4 regions of the Streptomyces sp. NPDC037126 genome follow, and region 3 is predicted to be linked to each of the others. Evidence: riboswitches for the same ligand, from Rfam matches in the RefSeq annotation. Region 3 holds a riboswitch; each other region holds the start of a gene.
The links. A riboswitch is a leader RNA that binds a small molecule or an ion and turns the genes downstream of it on or off. The one in region 3 is predicted to bind cyclic di-AMP.
Positions count from the first base shown of each region.

Region 1 (4,109 bases), on a different contig from region 3:
CTGGCGGGAGCCGCGGCCGACGGACCCGCGGCGACGGGGCCCGTCTCGCACAGCTCCCAGCACCACGACCTCAAGCGCTTCGCCGGCAAGGACCTGATCGTCGTCGGCGCCGGGCAGTCCGCGCTGGAGACGGCGGCGCTGGCAGCCGAGGTGGGCGCCCGGGTGCGCGTGGTCGCGCGCGGCCGCGGCCGGGTCGCCTTCGGCGCCCCGCCCTGGGAACAGCCCAAGCTCCGCCCGGAGTCCCCGTTCGGCCGTGCCTGGTCGTTGTGGGCGTTCAGCTACTACCCGCACCCCTACCGCTACCTGCCCGAGGCGACCCGCCACTACCTGGTCCGGCGGGTCCTCGGCCCGCTCGGCGCCTGGTGGCTGCGGGAACGCTTCGAGAGCGCCGTCCAGGTGCAGGACGTCGAGCGGGTGGTGGGCGCCGAGGCCCAGGACGGCAGCCCGGTCCTCACCGTCCGCACCCACGGGGGCCGTACCGAACGGATCGCCGGCGACCATGTCATCGCCGCGACCGGCTACCGCGTCGACATCGCGGCGATGGACTTCCTCGGCAGCGAACTGCGCACCCGGCTCGCGGTGAGCCGCGGCGCGCCGAAGCTCGGCCCCGGCTATGTCTCCTCGGTGCCCGGCGTGTACTTCACCGGTCTGCCGGCGGCGTCCTCGTACGGCCCGGTGATGCGCTTCGTCTGCGGCACGGAGTTCGCCTCCCCGCGCCTGGCGAAGCACCTGGCCGCAGCCCACGGCTGACCTGCGGCGGCAACGAGGGAGCGGGCACGTTTCCGGCCGTACTCCGTGTGCGGCCGCGGCCGGTCCGTGCGGTCCCGCCCCCCACCACGCGGTACGGCGGCCGCGCCCGGCACGGCGACGGTCGTGGCCCGAGGGGGCGCCCCGACCTGTACGGCGACGATCGCGCGCTGCACGGTGACGGCCGGGTCCGGGGCGGGGCTCAGCTCTGTTCCGGAGCCTCAGGCGTCCGAGGCGTCGCCATCAGGAGGCCTACGAACAGTACTTGGGGCCGATCAGCACGTAAGTGCCTGGAAAGAGGCGTGAGTCGGTGGGGCGTGGTGTCCGTATTCTCTGATCATGGCACCCTCCCCCGCGTATTCACTGATCGCCACCGACCTGGACGGGACGCTGCTGCGCGGCGACGACACCGTCTCCGAACGGTCGCTCGCCGCGCTCGCGCGGGTGGCGCGGGCCGGTGCCCGGCACCTGGTGGTGACCGGCCGCCCGGCCCCCAGGGTGCGGCCCCTGCTGGCGGACCTCGGCTGCACCGGGCTCGCGGTGTGCGGGCAGGGCGCACAGGTCTACGACGCCGGGGCCGACCGCCTGTTGTGGTCGGTACGGCTGGACCGGGAGCTGGCCGAGACCGCGCTCGGCAAGATCGAGGCCGAGGTGGGGCAGGTGTACGCGGCGGTCGACCAGGACGGTGTCGACGGGCTCACGCTCATCGAACCCGGCTATCTGATGCCCCACCCGACCTTGCCCGCGGTGCGGGTGGGGCGGCGCGACGACCTGTGGTGCGAGCCCATCAGCAAGGTGCTGCTGCGCCATGCCACCGTGCCGGACGACGAGTTGGCGGCCACCGCGCGTGCGGTGGTGGGCTCGCTGGCGACGGTCACCATGTCGGGGCCGGGGACGGTGGAACTCCAGCCGTCCGGGGTGACCAAGGCGACCGGGCTGGCGCTGGCCGCCGAGCGGCTGGGGGTGCGTGCCGAACGGGCCCTGGCGTTCGGCGACATGCCCAACGACATCCCGATGCTCGACTGGGCGGGACACGGGGTCGCCATGGCCAACGCCCACGCCGAACTCAAGGCCGTCGCGGATGAGGTCACCCTGTCGAACGAGGACGACGGCATCGCCGTCGTCCTCGAAAGACTGTTCCCGACCGACTGACCGGGATATCAGTAACGCCTGCCGCGGGTGCCGGTCAGTACGCGCTGTTGACGTTGTCGATCGAGCCGTAGCGCGCGGCCGCGTAGTTGCAGGCGGCGGTGATGTTGGCGACCGGGTCGTAGATGTTGAACGAGGTTCCGGCCACGTGGTACGTGTTGAACGTCGGGTCGATGACCTGCAGCAGGCCCTTGGACGGGATGCCCTTGGCCGCGTTGGAGTCCCACAGGTTGATGGCGTTCGGGTTGCCCGAGGACTCCCGCATGACGTTGCGGTGGATGCCGTTGTAGGAGCCCGGGATGCCCTTCTGGGCCATGATCGCGAGCGACTCGCGGATCCAGCCGTCGAGGTTGTTCGGGTAGCCGGCGGGGGTGGTGGAGACCGCAGGGGCCGAGGTGGGGGTGGCCGCGGAGGCGCTGGTGGCGCCGATGAGCGGCATGGCCAGGACGGCTGCGCCGGTACCGGCGACGGCGATCATGCGGACGAGGCGGGTGCGGCGGGGCTGAGCGGCAGCAGGCATGGGGGTGTTCCTCTCCGTCGCCTGCGAGGTGAGCTGTCGGGTTCGGGCGGGGAGGTGCCCGGCCGTGCCCCGAAGGGACACGACTTCACCCCAAGCCGTTCCGGTGCGACTTGTGCCGTCCGGTCCGGCGACTTACCTGGGTCCCCCGCTCCTGCCGTACGAGTGAGTTCGATGGGTGACGCGGGCGGCGGCAGGATTCGGCGTTCCGCCCGACGGGTCCGGAACGTATGCGAGAGCACATGTCGGGAACAAGTGCCTGAATCACACAACGCACTATTTGACCTTGGTCTGTGCCGTATGGGGTACTTGATCCTTTGCGGTTGCCAATCCTCAACTCGCCAACGGGACAAGGGGAGAACGGCTGGTCGGGCAGCCGGGGTGCCGAGGGGCGCGGGTGACCCAACTCACGAAATAGCAAATTGTGCCAAGTCGGACATGGGGGATTGGGTCGGCGACCGGAGCGTGGAAGGGGTGGAGGGCGCGGGATGTCCGGGTGGATGCCCGGTGGGGGCCCGTCCGGGGGTGCGATTGGCCCACTCACCTGTCGATTCGCGACAAAGCGTCTGAATTCCTGTTAAGTCGATAAATGTCCGTTCTTACCCTCTGATCAAAAACATGCCGTCATGATCCGATACCGCCCGGGCCGGACCCGTGGGCGCTATCGGTGATCGAAACAGGACCGGATACGCTGACTTGAGTGATGGCAGCGACCTATCGACAAACCGTGTAAGCGCCAGCAGACACCAGCAGACAGGAGACCCCTCGTGACCGTCGTCGGGCCGTTCGGGCTGAGCGTGCGGGACCAGGCTCTGGAAGCCGATGTCCAGGCCGGATTGACGGCTGTCGAGGAAGGCTTGCTCGAGGCCACCAAGAGCGAGGTCCCGTTCATCACGGAGGCCGCGCAGCACCTCGTACGGGCCGGTGGGAAGCGGTTCAGGCCGCTGCTCGTGATGCTCGCGGCGCAGTTCGGCGACCGCTACGCGCCGGGCATCGTGCCGTCGGCCGTGGTGGTGGAGCTGACCCACCTGGCCACGCTGTACCACGACGACGTGATGGACGAGGCGGCCGTGCGGCGCGGCGTGGACAGCGCCAACACCCGCTGGGGCAACTCCGTCGCCGTCCTCACCGGTGACTTCCTCTTCGCCCGCGCCTCCCAGATCCTCGCCGACCTCGGTCCCGAGGCGGTCCGGGTGCAGGCCCTCGCGTTCGAGCGGCTGGTCACGGGCCAGATCCTGGAGACGGCGGGCCCCACCGACGGCCGCGACCCGGTCGACCACTACCTGGACGTGCTCGGCGGCAAGACGGGCTCGCTGGTGGCGGTGTCGTGCCGCTTCGGCGCGATGATGTCCGGCGCCGACGAGACGGTCGTGGACGTGCTCACCCAGTACGGCGAGCGCCTCGGGGTGGCCTTCCAGCTCGCCGACGACGTCCTGGACATCGCCTCCGACTCCCACGAGTCCGGCAAGACCCCGGGCACCGACCTGCGCGAGGGCATCGCGACCCTGCCCGTGCTCCGGCTGCGCGAGCGGGCGGCCCGGCTGGGACTGCCCGAGGACATCGCCCTGTGCGAGCTGCTGGACTCCGACCTCAGCGACGACGCCCGGCACGCCGAGGCACTGGCCGCGCTGCGCGCGCACCCCGCGCTGGAGCAGGCTCGCCGGGACACCGTGCGGTACGCGGAGGAGGCCCGGGC
Region 1 covers NZ_JBVJTD010000019.1:76,280-80,388, forward strand. The annotation lists gene ACZ7FF_RS33195 (FAD-dependent oxidoreductase) at 1-750, shown strand, start outside; gene ACZ7FF_RS33200 (HAD family hydrolase) at 1,087-1,899, shown strand; gene ACZ7FF_RS33205 (transglycosylase SLT domain-containing protein) at 1,934-2,416, opposite strand; cyclic di-AMP (ydaO/yuaA leader) riboswitch at 2,422-2,595, opposite strand; gene ACZ7FF_RS33210 (polyprenyl synthetase family protein) at 3,181-4,109, shown strand, end outside.
Region 1: another riboswitch for cyclic di-AMP. It lies ahead of ACZ7FF_RS33205 (transglycosylase SLT domain-containing protein); the one in region 3 lies ahead of ACZ7FF_RS19370 (M23 family metallopeptidase).

Region 2 (4,109 bases), on a different contig from region 3:
GGCGTGACACGGCCGTGTCTCGCGCAGAACTGACAAGAGTTGATCGGGTCTGATCAGAGGGCGGTCAGGAAGTCGGTCCAGCTGTCGGTGGAGAAGAGGAGTGCGGGTCCGGCCGGCCTCTTCGAGTCGCGCACGGCGAGCAGTCCGGAGCGCGGCCGGGCCGTCTCCACGCAGTTGTTGGCTCCCGTGCTGTAGCTGCTGCGCAGCCAGCGCACGTCGTGCAGGTCGGTACTGGCAGGGACGTTCCGAGGCAGAGCAGACATGGTGCCTCCTTACGCGCCGTCACCTATCCCGGCGATGTAGTCCAACGAGTCCTCGGGGGAAAGGGCGTGATTCTGAAGGGTGTTGAAGGCCTCGGAGTAGGCCATGAGGTCTTCTTTCCGTTCGAGGTAGAGGCTACTCGTCAACTGGTCGAGAACAACCACATCCAGATCAGAAGTGCTCGGAAATGAGAAGATAACGAAAGGGCCAGTGAGGCCGACATGTGCTCCCGCCCCGAACGGCAGTACCTGCAACCGCACTTGGGGCAGACGCGCGGCATCCGTCAGCCGCTCCAGCTGCCGGGCCATCACCTCGGGGCCGCCGACCTCGCGCCGTAGCACCGCCTCGTCCAGGACCGCGCTCAGCTCCAGCGGCGGGTTCGAACGCAGCACGTCCTGCCTGGCCAGGCGCACCTCGACCAGCGTGTCCAGACGTTCCTCGTCCAGGTCGTTGACGGCCGCCCGGGTCACCGCACGGGCGTACTCGGCCGTCTGCAGCAGGCCGGGCACCACGGTGGTCTCCAGGGTGCGCATCGCGCCCGCCTGGGACTCCAGACTGATGAAGTCCCGGTAGGTGGGGGGCAGCACCCCGCGGTAGGCGTGCCACCAGCGGTTGCGGTCACCGGTGTCGTCGGACCCCGCCAACATCAGCAGCAGCTCGCGCAGTTGGCTGTCCCGTACCTCGTAGGCGTCCAGAAGCAGCCGTACGTCCGTCGGTTTCACGCCACTGGCGCCCGTCTCGATGCGGCTGACCTTCGACTGGTGCCAGCCGACCAGACGGGCCGCGTCCCCACTCGTGAGCCCCGCGTCGGTACGCAGCGTGCGCAGTTCGGCGCCCAGTTTGCGGCGGCGCACGGCCGGCCCGTTCTGCATGGGCTCCTCCTTACTCCCTACGTGCCGCCCAAATACGGTCTCGCGTCGCAGAGTTCACCGCTTTGAGCGACAGATATATGCACATCTTGGTGGATCGCTCCCCGTGACCGGCCCGGTGATGGCAATCTGGCGAGCAAGCACCAGTCCGGGACCGTACTCGAACCATCCGCTGCTTGTCGGACTGCGGTCCCGTGGGAAAGGGACGACCTCGCCATGGCAGACCATCTGGAAGCATCCGTCACTCTGCCGAGCGATCCCGCCTCGGTCTCCGCCGCCCGCTCGTACGTCGTGGGCACGTTGGCGGAGTGGGGCCTGCCGTCCGACACCGACGTGGCCGACACCGTGCGGCTCATCGTCTCCGAACTCGCGACCAACGCCGTACAGCACACCTTCGGTCAGTCACCCACCTTCACGGTGGACATCGCGCTGGACCGCGACGAACACCTCCGCATCGGGGTCACGGACAGTCATCCGCGCTTTCCGAAGAGACTGCCCGCCGCCGTGCAGCAGGACAACGGCCGCGGCATGGTCATCATCCGCTGGCTCACCGCCGAGTGCGGCGGCAAACTCCGCGTCCGCCCCACCCGGGAGGGCGGCAAGACGGTCTCCATCGAACTCCCCTGGGCGATCCCGGCCGAACCGGTCACGGCGGCGGGCCAGCAGCCCTGACCCGACGGCCCGGCTGCCGCCGGCTCCGCGCAGCGGGGGTCCCGGAAGGCGTCCCGGCCGGGACCGGGCGGCGCGGACGCCCCGCCTCCAGCGGCCGTACGCCGACCACCGTGGCCACCCTGAGCCCCACCGGCTCCGCTACGCCCGCCACACCCGGCTCCACGCCCACGAGCGCGCACAGCGTGCACCGACAGCACCGGTACGGGCCCCGCCCCGGCCGCCAGGGCCTCGATCTCCCGCCGCGCGGGACGGCGCGATGCCGTGCCGATGAGTAGCGGCCGCACGGGAGCGGTGTCGCCAGGTACGCGCGTCGGTCCCTCCCGCCGAGCGCTGGGCGCGCACGGACGGGGCTCGTGTCCTGTGGCCGCTGTGACGGCCCGCCAGGACGTCCGAGGGGGCCGTGCGCCCGCTCGGCAGGGTCTCGTCGCCGGGAGGTGCTGCCGGTGGCCGTGGGGGCCCCGGGGCGCCCGTGGGCTTCAGGCGGGCACCGGGGGTGACGACGGCGGTGCCGGGAGCGGCCCTGTTGCTGGAGCCGCTCCCGGCCCTGAGGCCCGGTCAGCTGACGCGGCCGTACCAGACGCTCCTTGTCCAGATCTTCTCGAGCCTCACCACTGCGCCGGTCTTCGGGGCGTGCCAGATCTTGTTGTGGCCGGCGTAGATGCCGACGTGGTAGACGCTGGAGCCGTAGTGGAAGAACACCAGGTCACCGGCCTTGCGGCTGCCGGCGGAGATGTGGTGCGTCTTGTTGTACTGGGCGGCGGCGGTGCGCGGCAGGGACTTGCCCGCCTTCTTGAACGAGTAGAGCGTCAGCCCCGAGCAGTCGAACCGGTACGGTCCGGTGGCGCCCCACTGGTACGGGGAGCCCTTCTTGGACGCCGCGACCTGGAGAGCCTTCGCGCCCATGGTCGCGGCGGAGGCGTCGGTGGCGAGGCCCGGGACCGCGATCGAGCCACCCACGGCGGCGAGGGTGAGAGCCGAGGCCGTACCGGCTCGGGCCATGAGCGACGGGACACGATTGAGCGCAGTCATGCGCAACCCTTCGTCAGCCGCCTGTGAAGGATGACCTGTCGGATTCGGGCTGGCGAAGTAGCCCGGCCGCGTTGCCGCGGCTTCACCCCAAGGGTCGCCCTGAGCATCGGCCCGCCCGCTCCACGCGGACGAACATCCGTTCTGGCGACCCGCCTTGCCTGGGTCCTCCACTCCTGCCGATCCACTCCTGTCGACCGGTCATCCGGGCGGCGGCAGGACTCGGCGTCCGCCCGGATCGCCCCGCCGCGGTGGCGGGGTCTTGTCGTCAGACAGGGATCTTCACTCACAGCTGTCCGAAAATCCCAACGGAACCGGGGATTTGTGGCGTTACTCACCACTCACCCGTTCGGGTGGACACTGCTCTGTTCGAGACACCGTCAGAATCCGGACGTAGCCCCGGACCTGGGACGAAGTGTCTTCTCATGCCCCTCGGACCGGCCCGGTGCGCAACTCGGGAAGCCCGGAAACCGATCCGGATATACACCGGTCGGCCGTACGTCGTTCGGACCGTTTCAACTCCGGCCCGGACGGTGCGTCTACTCGGCGCTCCCGTCGGGCCGGAGGGGCGTCCCGCTCAGCCGACGCCGTCCGGCGGGAGCGCGACGCGCGCGGCACGGCGCTCGCCGTCCAGGACCCGCAGGGCGCGTGCCAGCGTGTCGCCGTGCAGCTCCGTCTCGCCCCGCTGGTGCATCAGGGCGAGCGCGTCACGCAGTTCGGCCGCCTTGCGCACCAGCGCCTGCGCCGCGCGCAGCCCCTGGTAGGTGTTCCCGTGGCGCGCGGGGTTGATCCGGCCCAGCAGGTCGACGGCCTCCAGGTAACGGTCGATCAGCTCGCCCTCGGCGCGGGTCAGCGCGGGCAGCGGAGGGGGCTCCGGCGGCAGCACGGCCCGCTCACCTCGCGCCGGAAGCGCCGGGAGCGGTCCGGCGGCTTGGCACGACGGCGTCCACCAGGCCGTAGGCCACCGCTTCCGCGGCGTCCAGGACCAGGTCCCGCTCCAGGTCCCGGTGGACCTGCCCGGCCGTGCGTCCGGTGTGCCGGACGAGCATCTCCTCCATCAGCGCGCGGGTCCGTTCCAGCTCCGCCGCCTGGATCGCCAGGTCGCTGGGCGTGCCCTGCGCGGGTTCGGACAGCCGGGGCTGTTCGAGCACCATGCGCGCGCCCGGCAGGGTGAACCGCTTGCCCGGGGTCCCCGCCGTGAGCAGCAGCGCGGCCGACGCGGCGGCCTGGCCCAGGCAGTAGGTCGCCACGTCGCAACCGATGTACCGCAGTGTGTCGTAG
Region 2 covers NZ_JBVJTD010000006.1:156,806-160,914, forward strand. The annotation lists gene ACZ7FF_RS16590 (DUF397 domain-containing protein) at 54-263, opposite strand; gene ACZ7FF_RS16595 (helix-turn-helix domain-containing protein) at 273-1,133, opposite strand; gene ACZ7FF_RS16600 (ATP-binding protein) at 1,347-1,802, shown strand; gene ACZ7FF_RS16605 (C40 family peptidase) at 2,358-2,831, opposite strand; cyclic di-AMP (ydaO/yuaA leader) riboswitch at 2,835-2,988, opposite strand; gene ACZ7FF_RS16610 (hypothetical protein) at 3,406-3,714, opposite strand; gene ACZ7FF_RS16615 (ATP-dependent Clp protease proteolytic subunit) at 3,722-4,109, opposite strand, start outside.
Region 2: another riboswitch for cyclic di-AMP. It lies ahead of ACZ7FF_RS16605 (C40 family peptidase); the one in region 3 lies ahead of ACZ7FF_RS19370 (M23 family metallopeptidase).

Region 3 (4,109 bases):
GCCGCGCGTCACCGCGTCCGCGATCGCGCCGTGCTCCGCCCAGGAGTCCACCGGGCTCGGCGCGGCCTCCACCGTGTACATCCAGGCGATCTTGTGGCGCAGCTGCATGAGCATCGAGGTCAGCGAGGGGCTGCCGCAGGCCTGGGCGAGCGTCTCGTGGAACCAGCCGCCCAGCGAACGCAGGTCCTCGCTGCCGCCCCGCCGCGCCCGCTCCTGACCCAGCCTGACCAGCCCGCGCAGCACCTTCAGATGTGCCTCCGTGCGCCGCTGCGCGGCCCGGGCGGCCCCGAGCGGCTCCAGGAGCAGGCGCATCTCCAGCAGATCGGCGGCCTCCTGCTCGGTCGGTTCGGCCACGCACGCGCCCGCGTGCCGGCGCGTCACCACGAAGCCCTCCGCCTCCAGGGTGCGCAGGGCCTCGCGCACGGGGACGCGCGAGACGCCGTAGCGGCGGGCCAGGACCTCCTCGGTGAGACGGCTGCCGCGCTCATGGACCCCGGTGACGATGTCGTCCCGGATCGCGGTGCACACCGAGTGCGCCGGAACACGCATGACCGACCTCCGTCATAATCCCCGTGAAACGTCGACGATGGACGTGTGTTCCGTGACTCTATTCCAAGGGACCGGAATTTCCGACGGCGGGCCGGAATCCATGGATATTTTTTGGACAACGCGCCTCGCGGCCACCGAGGAAAAGGCGAAAGCCCCGGCTCGGTGAACCGGGGCTTCGTGATGCCGTTCGGGCGTCCGGCCCGTCAGACGTCCACGCCGTGCTTGCGTAGGTAGGCCACGGGGTCGACGTCGGAGCCGTAGTCGGGGCCGGTGCGGGCCTCGAAGTGCAGATGCGGGCCTGTGACGTTGCCGGTCGCGCCGGACAGGCCGATCTGCTGACCGGGGGTGACCCGCTGCCCCACCGTGACACCGATGGACGACAGGTGGCCGTACTGGGTGTACATGCCGTCGGCCATGCGGATCACGATCTGGTTGCCGTAGGCGCCGCCCCAGCCGGTGGAGACGACGGTGCCGGAGCCGACCGCGTGGACGGACGTGCCGGTCGCCGCGTGGAAGTCGATGCCGGTGTGGGTGCCGGAGGACCACAGCGAGCTGCTGGCGCGGTAGCCCGTGGAGACGTAGGAGTGCGCGATCGGCGGGACGAAGGTGTTCAGCGCCTTGCGCTCGGCCTCGCGGGCGGCGCGGGCCTTGGCCTCGCGCTCCTGCTTCGCCCGCTCGGTGGCGGCCTTGGCGGCGGCCTCCCTGGCCGCCTTCTCGTCGGCGGCCCGCTTCTGGGCGGCGGCCTGCGCGTCGATGTGCTCGGCGATGTCGTCGCTCGCGGTGAGCACCGGGGTCAGTCCGGTCTGCTCCACCGAGTTCTCGGCGGCGAGGGCCGGGGAGGCTGCGAGGGTGCCGATGACACCGGTGGTCGTGAGGGCCGCGACACCGGCCGCCTGAGCGGTGGTGCGCTTGACCCGGCCGGGCTTGCGGTGCTTCCCGGTGGCGCACATGAACGCCATGGAGTGGCTGGTCCTTTCCTTCCCTCTCGCCTACCGGGTTAGCTGACGGGTTCGGAGCAGGAAGGTCTCCTACGGGCCCCTCGCTCTCGCGCGGACGCCCGATTCACCCCAGGGACGGTGGGTCCCCGGCTCCCCTGGCTCGCGCCGTACGGGGACTCGGCGATGACTGTCCGGTGCCGCGGACGCGGCGCACTGCCCGACGAACAGTCCGGACGACGCTATGCGGGCCAGCGTTCAATTCCCAAACGCATCCGGCCTTTTGTAGCGCATCCCACAGGGCGGACGGGCAACGTACGCCCCAATCCGGACATCTGGGAAGGAGAGGGCGACGAAAGGGGCCCCGACATCCCGTGGATCGTCGGGGCCCCTCGCGCGCGTACGGCTTGCCGGGCGCCGCTACTCCGCGGTGACGACGGTGACTTCGCCGATGCCGAGCGCCTCGACCGGCGCCTTGATCTGCGAGGCGTCACCGACGAGGACCGTCACCAGGCGGTCCACCGGGAAGGCGCTGACGGCGGCCGCGGTGGCCTCCACCGTGCCCGTCGCGGCCAGCTGCCGGTACAGCGTCGCCTGGAAGTCGTCGGGCAGGTGCTGCTCGACCTGGTCGGCCAGGGTGCTCGCGACGGCCGCCGCTGTCTCGTACTTCAGCGGCGCCACGCCGACGAGGTTCTGCACCGCGACGTCCCGCTCGGCGTCGGTCAGGCCCTCCGCCGCGAGGGTGCGCAGCACCTTCCACAGGTCCCCCAGCGCGGGACCGGTGTTGGGGGTGTCCACGGAGCCGCTGATGGCGAGCATCGACGCGCCCGTGCCGTCCGGCGCCGAGCGCAGGACCTGCCCGAAGGCGCGCACTCCGTAGGTGTAGCCCTTCTCCTCGCGCAGCACGCGGTCCAGGCGGGAGGTGAGGGTGCCGCCGAGGCAGTAGGTGCCGAGCACCTGGGCGGGCCACACCCGGTCGTGCCGGTCCGGCCCGACCCGGCCGATGAGCAGCTGCGTCTGGACGGCGCCGGGCCGGTCCACGACGATCACGCGGCCGGTGTCGTCGGCGGTCACCGGCGGCACGGGCCGGGGCTCGCCGGGCGTGCCGGTCCAGGCGCCGAGGGTCTCGCCGAGCAGCACGTCCAGGTCCACACCGGTGAGGTCGCCGACCACGACCGCGGTGGCCGTGGCGGGCCGCACATGCCGGTCGTAGAAGGCGCGCACGGCGGCCTCGTCGATCTTCTCGACCGTCTCCTCGGTGCCCTGGCGCGGGCGGGACATGCGCGAGGTTCCCGGGAACAGCTCCTTGGAGAGCTCCTTGGCGGCCCGGCGGGCGGGGTTCGCCAGCTCGTGCGGGATCTCGTCCAGGCGGTTGCGGACCAGCCGCTCGACCTCGCTCTCGGCGAAGGCGGGCGCGCGCAGGGCGTCGGCCACCAGGCCGAGGCCCTTGGCCAGCCGGGAGACCGGCACCTCCAGGCTGAGCCGGACGCCGGGGTGGTCGGCGTGCGCGTCCAGGGTGGCGCCCGCGCGCTCCAGCTCGGCGGCGAACTCCTCGGCGGAGTGCTTGTCGGTGCCCTCGGAGAAGGCGCGCGCCATGATCGTGGCGACGCCGTCCAGGCCGGCCGGCTCGGCGTCCAGGGGCGCGTCCAGCAGCACCTCGACGGCGACGACCTGCTGGCCGGGACGGTGGCAGCGCAGCACGGTCAGGCCGTTGTCCAGCGTGCCGCGCTCGGGGGCGGGGAAGGCCCACGGCCTGGCCTCGCCGGCCTGCGGGCGGGGGTGGAAGTCCATGGTGGCGAGCTCGGTCACTTGGCCGTCTCCTCGTTCTCGTTGCCGGCCTCTACGGTCGCTTCCGACTCCGGGTCCGCGGGCACGTCGGCGTCCTGGACGTCCTGCGGGGACTTCGGCTCGTAGACCAGGACCGCGCGGTTGTCGGGGCGCAGGCGGGCCTTGGCGACCTCCTGGACCTCCTCGGGGGTGACCTCCAGGACGCGCTTCACGGCGGTCAGCGCGAGCTGCGGGTCGCCGAACAGGACGGCGTACCGGCACAGTTCGTCGGCGCGCCCGGCGACCGTGCCCAGCCGGTCCAGCCACTCGCGCTCCAACTGGGCCTGGGCGCGCTCCATTTCCTCGGGCGTGGGGCCCTCCTCGGCGAACCGGGCCAGCTCCTCGTCGATGGCGGTCTCGATGACCGGCACCTCGACGTCACCGGAGGTCTTCACGTCCAGCCAGCCCATCGAGGGCGCGCCCGCCAGGCGCAGCAGGCCGAAGCCGGCCGCGACGGCCGTACGGTCGCGGCGCACCAGCCGGTTGTACAGGCGGGAGGACTCGCCGCCGCCGAGGACGGTCAGGGCGAGGTCGGCCGCGTCGCACGCGCGCGTGCCGTCCTGCGGGAGCCGGTAGGCGGCCATCAGGGCGCGCGCCGGGACCTCCTCGACGAGCACCTCGCGCAGCTGTTCGCCGATGACCTCCGGCAGGGCGCCGTCCCTGGGCGCGGGCTTGCCGTCGTGGGACTGGATGGAGCCGAAGTACTTCTCGACCCAGGCGAGCGTCTGCTGGGGGTCGATGTCGCCGACCACGGAGAGCACCGCGTTGTTCGGCGCGTAGTAGGTGCGGAAGAACCGG
Region 3 covers NZ_JBVJTD010000008.1:50,442-54,550, reverse strand. The annotation lists gene ACZ7FF_RS19375 (GntR family transcriptional regulator) at 1-549, opposite strand, end outside; gene ACZ7FF_RS19370 (M23 family metallopeptidase) at 753-1,508, opposite strand; cyclic di-AMP (ydaO/yuaA leader) riboswitch at 1,521-1,680, opposite strand; gene ACZ7FF_RS19365 (M16 family metallopeptidase) at 1,905-3,293, opposite strand; gene ACZ7FF_RS19360 (M16 family metallopeptidase) at 3,290-4,109, opposite strand, start outside.

Region 4 (4,109 bases), on a different contig from region 3:
CAGCGGGTCCTCGATGGAGACGAGCGGGTAGGCCGCCACGAGCTCCTCGTAGTACTCCGTCATCTCGGCGGCGGAGCGCTCCTTGCCCTCGAAGAGGTACTTGCCGTCCTTGTAGAACTCGGACGCGGCCACGTCGAGGGCGAGGGCGATCTGCTCGCCGGGGGCGTAGCCGGCCTCCTTGATCGCCTCGAGGATGAGATCGAGGGCCTCGCGGTTGGAGCCGAGGTTCGGGGCGAAGCCGCCCTCGTCGCCGAGGCCGGTGGACAGACCGCGGCCCTTCAGCACCTTCTTGAGGGTGTGGTAGACCTCGGTGCCCCAGCGCAGCGCCTCGGAGAAGGACTCCGCGCCGATCGGGGCGATCATGAACTCCTGGATGTCCACGTTGGAGTCGGCGTGCGAGCCGCCGTTCAGGATGTTCATCATGGGAACGGGCAGCAGGTGCGCGTTCGGGCCGCCCAGGTAGCGGAACAGCGGCAGGTCGGACGCCTCGGAGGCGGCGTGCGCGACGGCGAGCGAGACGCCGAGGATGGCGTTGGCGCCGAGGGAGCCCTTGTTGTCCGTGGCGTCCAGGTCGAACATGGCCTGGTCGATCAGGCGCTGCTCGGTGGCGTCGTAGCCGACCAGCTCCGGGCCGATCTGCTCGATGACGGCCAGGACGGCCTTCTCGACACCCTTGCCCTGGTAGCGGTTGGGGTCACCGTCGCGCAGCTCGATGGCCTCGAAGGCGCCCGTGGAGGCGCCGGACGGGACGGCGGCACGACCCGTGCTGCCGTCGTCGAGGCCGACCTCGACCTCGACCGTGGGGTTGCCTCGGGAGTCCAGGATTTCCCGGGCTACGACGACGTCGATGGACGGCACGAGCATCTCCTTCTTGGATGTGACGCTGGAAGTGCGGGGCTCTCTGCCTTGCGGCGGTGCCTTGCGACTAGAGCCTAACCGTCCCAGGGGCGTCGGCCACCGACCGACCGACCCGTGGACGGGGAGGGACACGCAGACGGTACCCATTGTTCACCCGCGGAACAAAGGGGGGTGCGGATGAAGAACGGGGAAAGTGCCGGGGGACGCGCGGCGAGCCGGGCCCGGACATGAAGAAACCCCGCCCCGGTGCGTACGGGGGAACACGCACCGGGGCGGGGAGCCCGTGGGGACGGGGGGTACGGCCCCTCACGAGGCCCCCGGTGTGGGGGCCGCGGGCGTGAGGGCGCTGTGGGTCCGTTCGGAACCAGGTGTCACTTCAGGTGCAGCTGCTGGCCCGGGTAGATGAGGTCGGCGTCCTGGACGATGTCCTTGTTCAGCTCGAACAGCTTCTTCCAGCCGCCCTGCACGTGGTGCTTCTCGGCGATGGAGCTGAGGGTGTCACCGGTGACGACCTTGTACTCGCCGTCGCCCTTCTTGACCTTCTTGCCGGTCGGGGTGGTGACGGTCTTGCTCACGCTCGGACGCTCGGTGGAGCGGGTGGCGGCCTGCTTCTCGGTGGAGCGGGTGGTGGTGGAGGCGCTCGACGAGGTGCTCTTCGAGGCGGTGGGGGCGGAGCCGTTGTACGGGGTGCTCGACAGGCCCGTGCCGCAGACCGGCCAGGCGCCCTTGCCCTGCGCGGCGAGAACCTTCTCGGCGACGGCTATCTGCTGCGCCTTGCTGGCCTGGTTGGCCTGCCCGGCGTAGGCGGTGCCGCCGTACGCGGCCCAGGTGGAGGCGGAGAACTGCAGACCGCCGTAGTAGCCGTTGCCGGTGTTGATGGCCCAGTTGCCCCCGGACTCGCACTGGGCGACGGCGTCCCACTGGGAGGAGGTGGCGGCGGAGGCGTTGCCGGCCGCCATCAGCGGGGCGGCGACGACGGCGCCGGTGACACCGGCGAGCGTGACGGCGCGGACGGCCTTGGACGGACGACGGTGCTTGCCCTTGCCGGAGAACAGCATGGATCGATCCCCTCACCGACGCCTGCGAGGTGAGCTGTCGGGTTCGGGCCGGTTGAGTTGCCCGGCCGCGCACTCGCTCTCGCGATGCGCGGCTTCACCCCCAGCCGGTCCGGCGTCAACCGCCGGGACCGGCACTTACCTTGGGTCCCCCGCTCCTGCCCACGGCGCTTGACGCGACGACTGTTCCCGGGCGGCCGCTGGCAGGATTCGGCGTGTGCGGCTGCCGGGGCTCGTGATGACGAGCGGTCCTGACCGTAGACACGCGATCCACGGAATTTCAAAGACGATCAGGGCTTCTGAGACTCATCCCACACTTTCCCCGAACCGGACATTAGCCGTGAAGCGGGGCGTCAACTCCCGCTACTTTCCACCCTTTTCCGCACCCACGTCCAGGGTCTGACCGGCGGAGATGTGGTTCGGGTCGGCGCCGATGGCCTTCTTGTTCGCGGCGTAGAGCGCGTGCCATCCGCCGTCGACGCCAAGGGAGTCGGCGATGGAGCCGAGGGTGTCGCCCTCGCGGACGGTGTAGGTGTCCGTCTCCTGCGAGGCGTGCCGGCCGGACAAGGTGTCGTTCTGTCCGTTTGCCGCACTTTCGTCCGCACTGCCGCCCCGGTGGCGCCCGCCACTGCTGAGAGCGCCGGTGTCGACCAGGCTCCAAGAACCGCCGGTCTGCTGTGAATTGTCCGAGTCGTCGGCCGACGGAGTGATCACGGAGGTGCTGTCGCCACCCTGCGACGTCCCACCGCCGGGCGAGGTGGACTTGCCCGGCGTGGGAGTGCCGTGGCCCGGAGAGCCGGCAGCCGCGCCCGGGTCCTGAGTGGCGCCCTTGGCGTGGCCGGGAGCCGGCGTGGTGGCCGGGTCGGAGGAGGGGGCGGCACTGGAGCCGGAGTCCGCACCGGAGTTGGCGTCGGATCCGTTGCCGGTGTCAGAGCCGGACGAAGACGGCGAATCCGACAGGCCGGACGAGTCGGAGTTGTCGTCCGATCCGGACGAGTCGCCCGAACCGTTGCCGTGGCCGGAGCCGCCGACGCCCGGGTCGACGTCGACCGACGCCGAGTTCGAGGTCAGACCGGAGAGCAGGGCACAGGTGGCCCAGGGGGTGGTGCCCTTGTCGGCGAGGATCTTCTCGGCGACCGCGATCTGCTGCGAGCGGCTGGCCTGGTCGGCGCTGGAGGCGTACTGGGTGCCGCCGTGGGACTCCCAGTCGTCCTGGGACATCTGGAGGCCGCCGTAGTACCCGTTGCCGGTGTCGGCGCTCCAGGAACCCCCGCTCTCGCACTCGGCCACCTTGTCCCACGTGGTGCCGTCGGCCGCGTTGGCGCTCGCGGCGCCGAGGAGCGGGATCGCGATGGCGGAGCCGGTGACGCCCGCCGCGACGAGGAGGGCCGGAGCCTGACGGGGGCGACGGTGACGACCGTTCCCGGAGAGCATGCGGAAGCCTTTCGTGCGACAGCAGGGCCGGCGCGGCGGATGAAGCTGGGCGCCACGCTGATGGGTGAACGTATAGGCAGACGATCACTTGTCACAAGTTCATGCCGCGCAGATCACGTGAAGATCACAGTTTTCAACGCTGTCATGTTCAGCGTTCTACGGCTTGGGGGCACTCCTGCCCGCCGCCTTCCGGGCGGCGGGCTCAGCCGACCGGGGTGAACTCCACGGGCAGGGTGCGCAGGCCGCGCATGATGAGGCCGCCGCGCCACCGCAGATCGGCCGGATCGGCGGCGAGCCGCAGGTCGGGCAGCCGGGTGAGGAGCGTGGCCAGCGCGGTCTGGCCCTCCAGCCGGGCGAGCGGCGCGCCGAGGCAGTAGTGGATGCCGTGCCCGTACCCGAGGTGCTGGTTGTCCCTGCGGCCGAGGTCGAGCATGTCCGGGTCGGCGAACCGCTCCGGGTCCCGGTCGGCGGCGGCGAGGACCACGAGCACGGGGTCGCCGGGGGCGATCCGCTGCCCGCCGACGGTGAGCGGTTCGGTGGCGAACCGCCAGGTGGCCAGCTCCACCGGGCCGTCGTAGCGCAGGAGTTCCTCCACCCCGGTCTCCAGGAGGCCGCGTTCGCCGCGGGCCAGGGAGTCCTGCAGGCGGTGGCGCTGCCCGGGGTGGGTGAGCAGGGCGTACGTGCCGTTGCCGATGAGGTTGACGGTCGTCTCGAAGCCGGCGAACAGCAAGATGAAGGCCATCGCGGCGGCCTCGTTCTCGG
Region 4 covers NZ_JBVJTD010000012.1:205,128-209,236, reverse strand. The annotation lists gene eno (phosphopyruvate hydratase) at 1-864, opposite strand, end outside; gene ACZ7FF_RS25765 (transglycosylase family protein) at 1,230-1,916, opposite strand; cyclic di-AMP (ydaO/yuaA leader) riboswitch at 1,921-2,093, opposite strand; gene ACZ7FF_RS25760 (transglycosylase family protein) at 2,277-3,347, opposite strand; gene ACZ7FF_RS25755 (cytochrome P450 family protein) at 3,550-4,109, opposite strand, start outside.
Region 4: another riboswitch for cyclic di-AMP. It lies ahead of ACZ7FF_RS25765 (transglycosylase family protein); the one in region 3 lies ahead of ACZ7FF_RS19370 (M23 family metallopeptidase).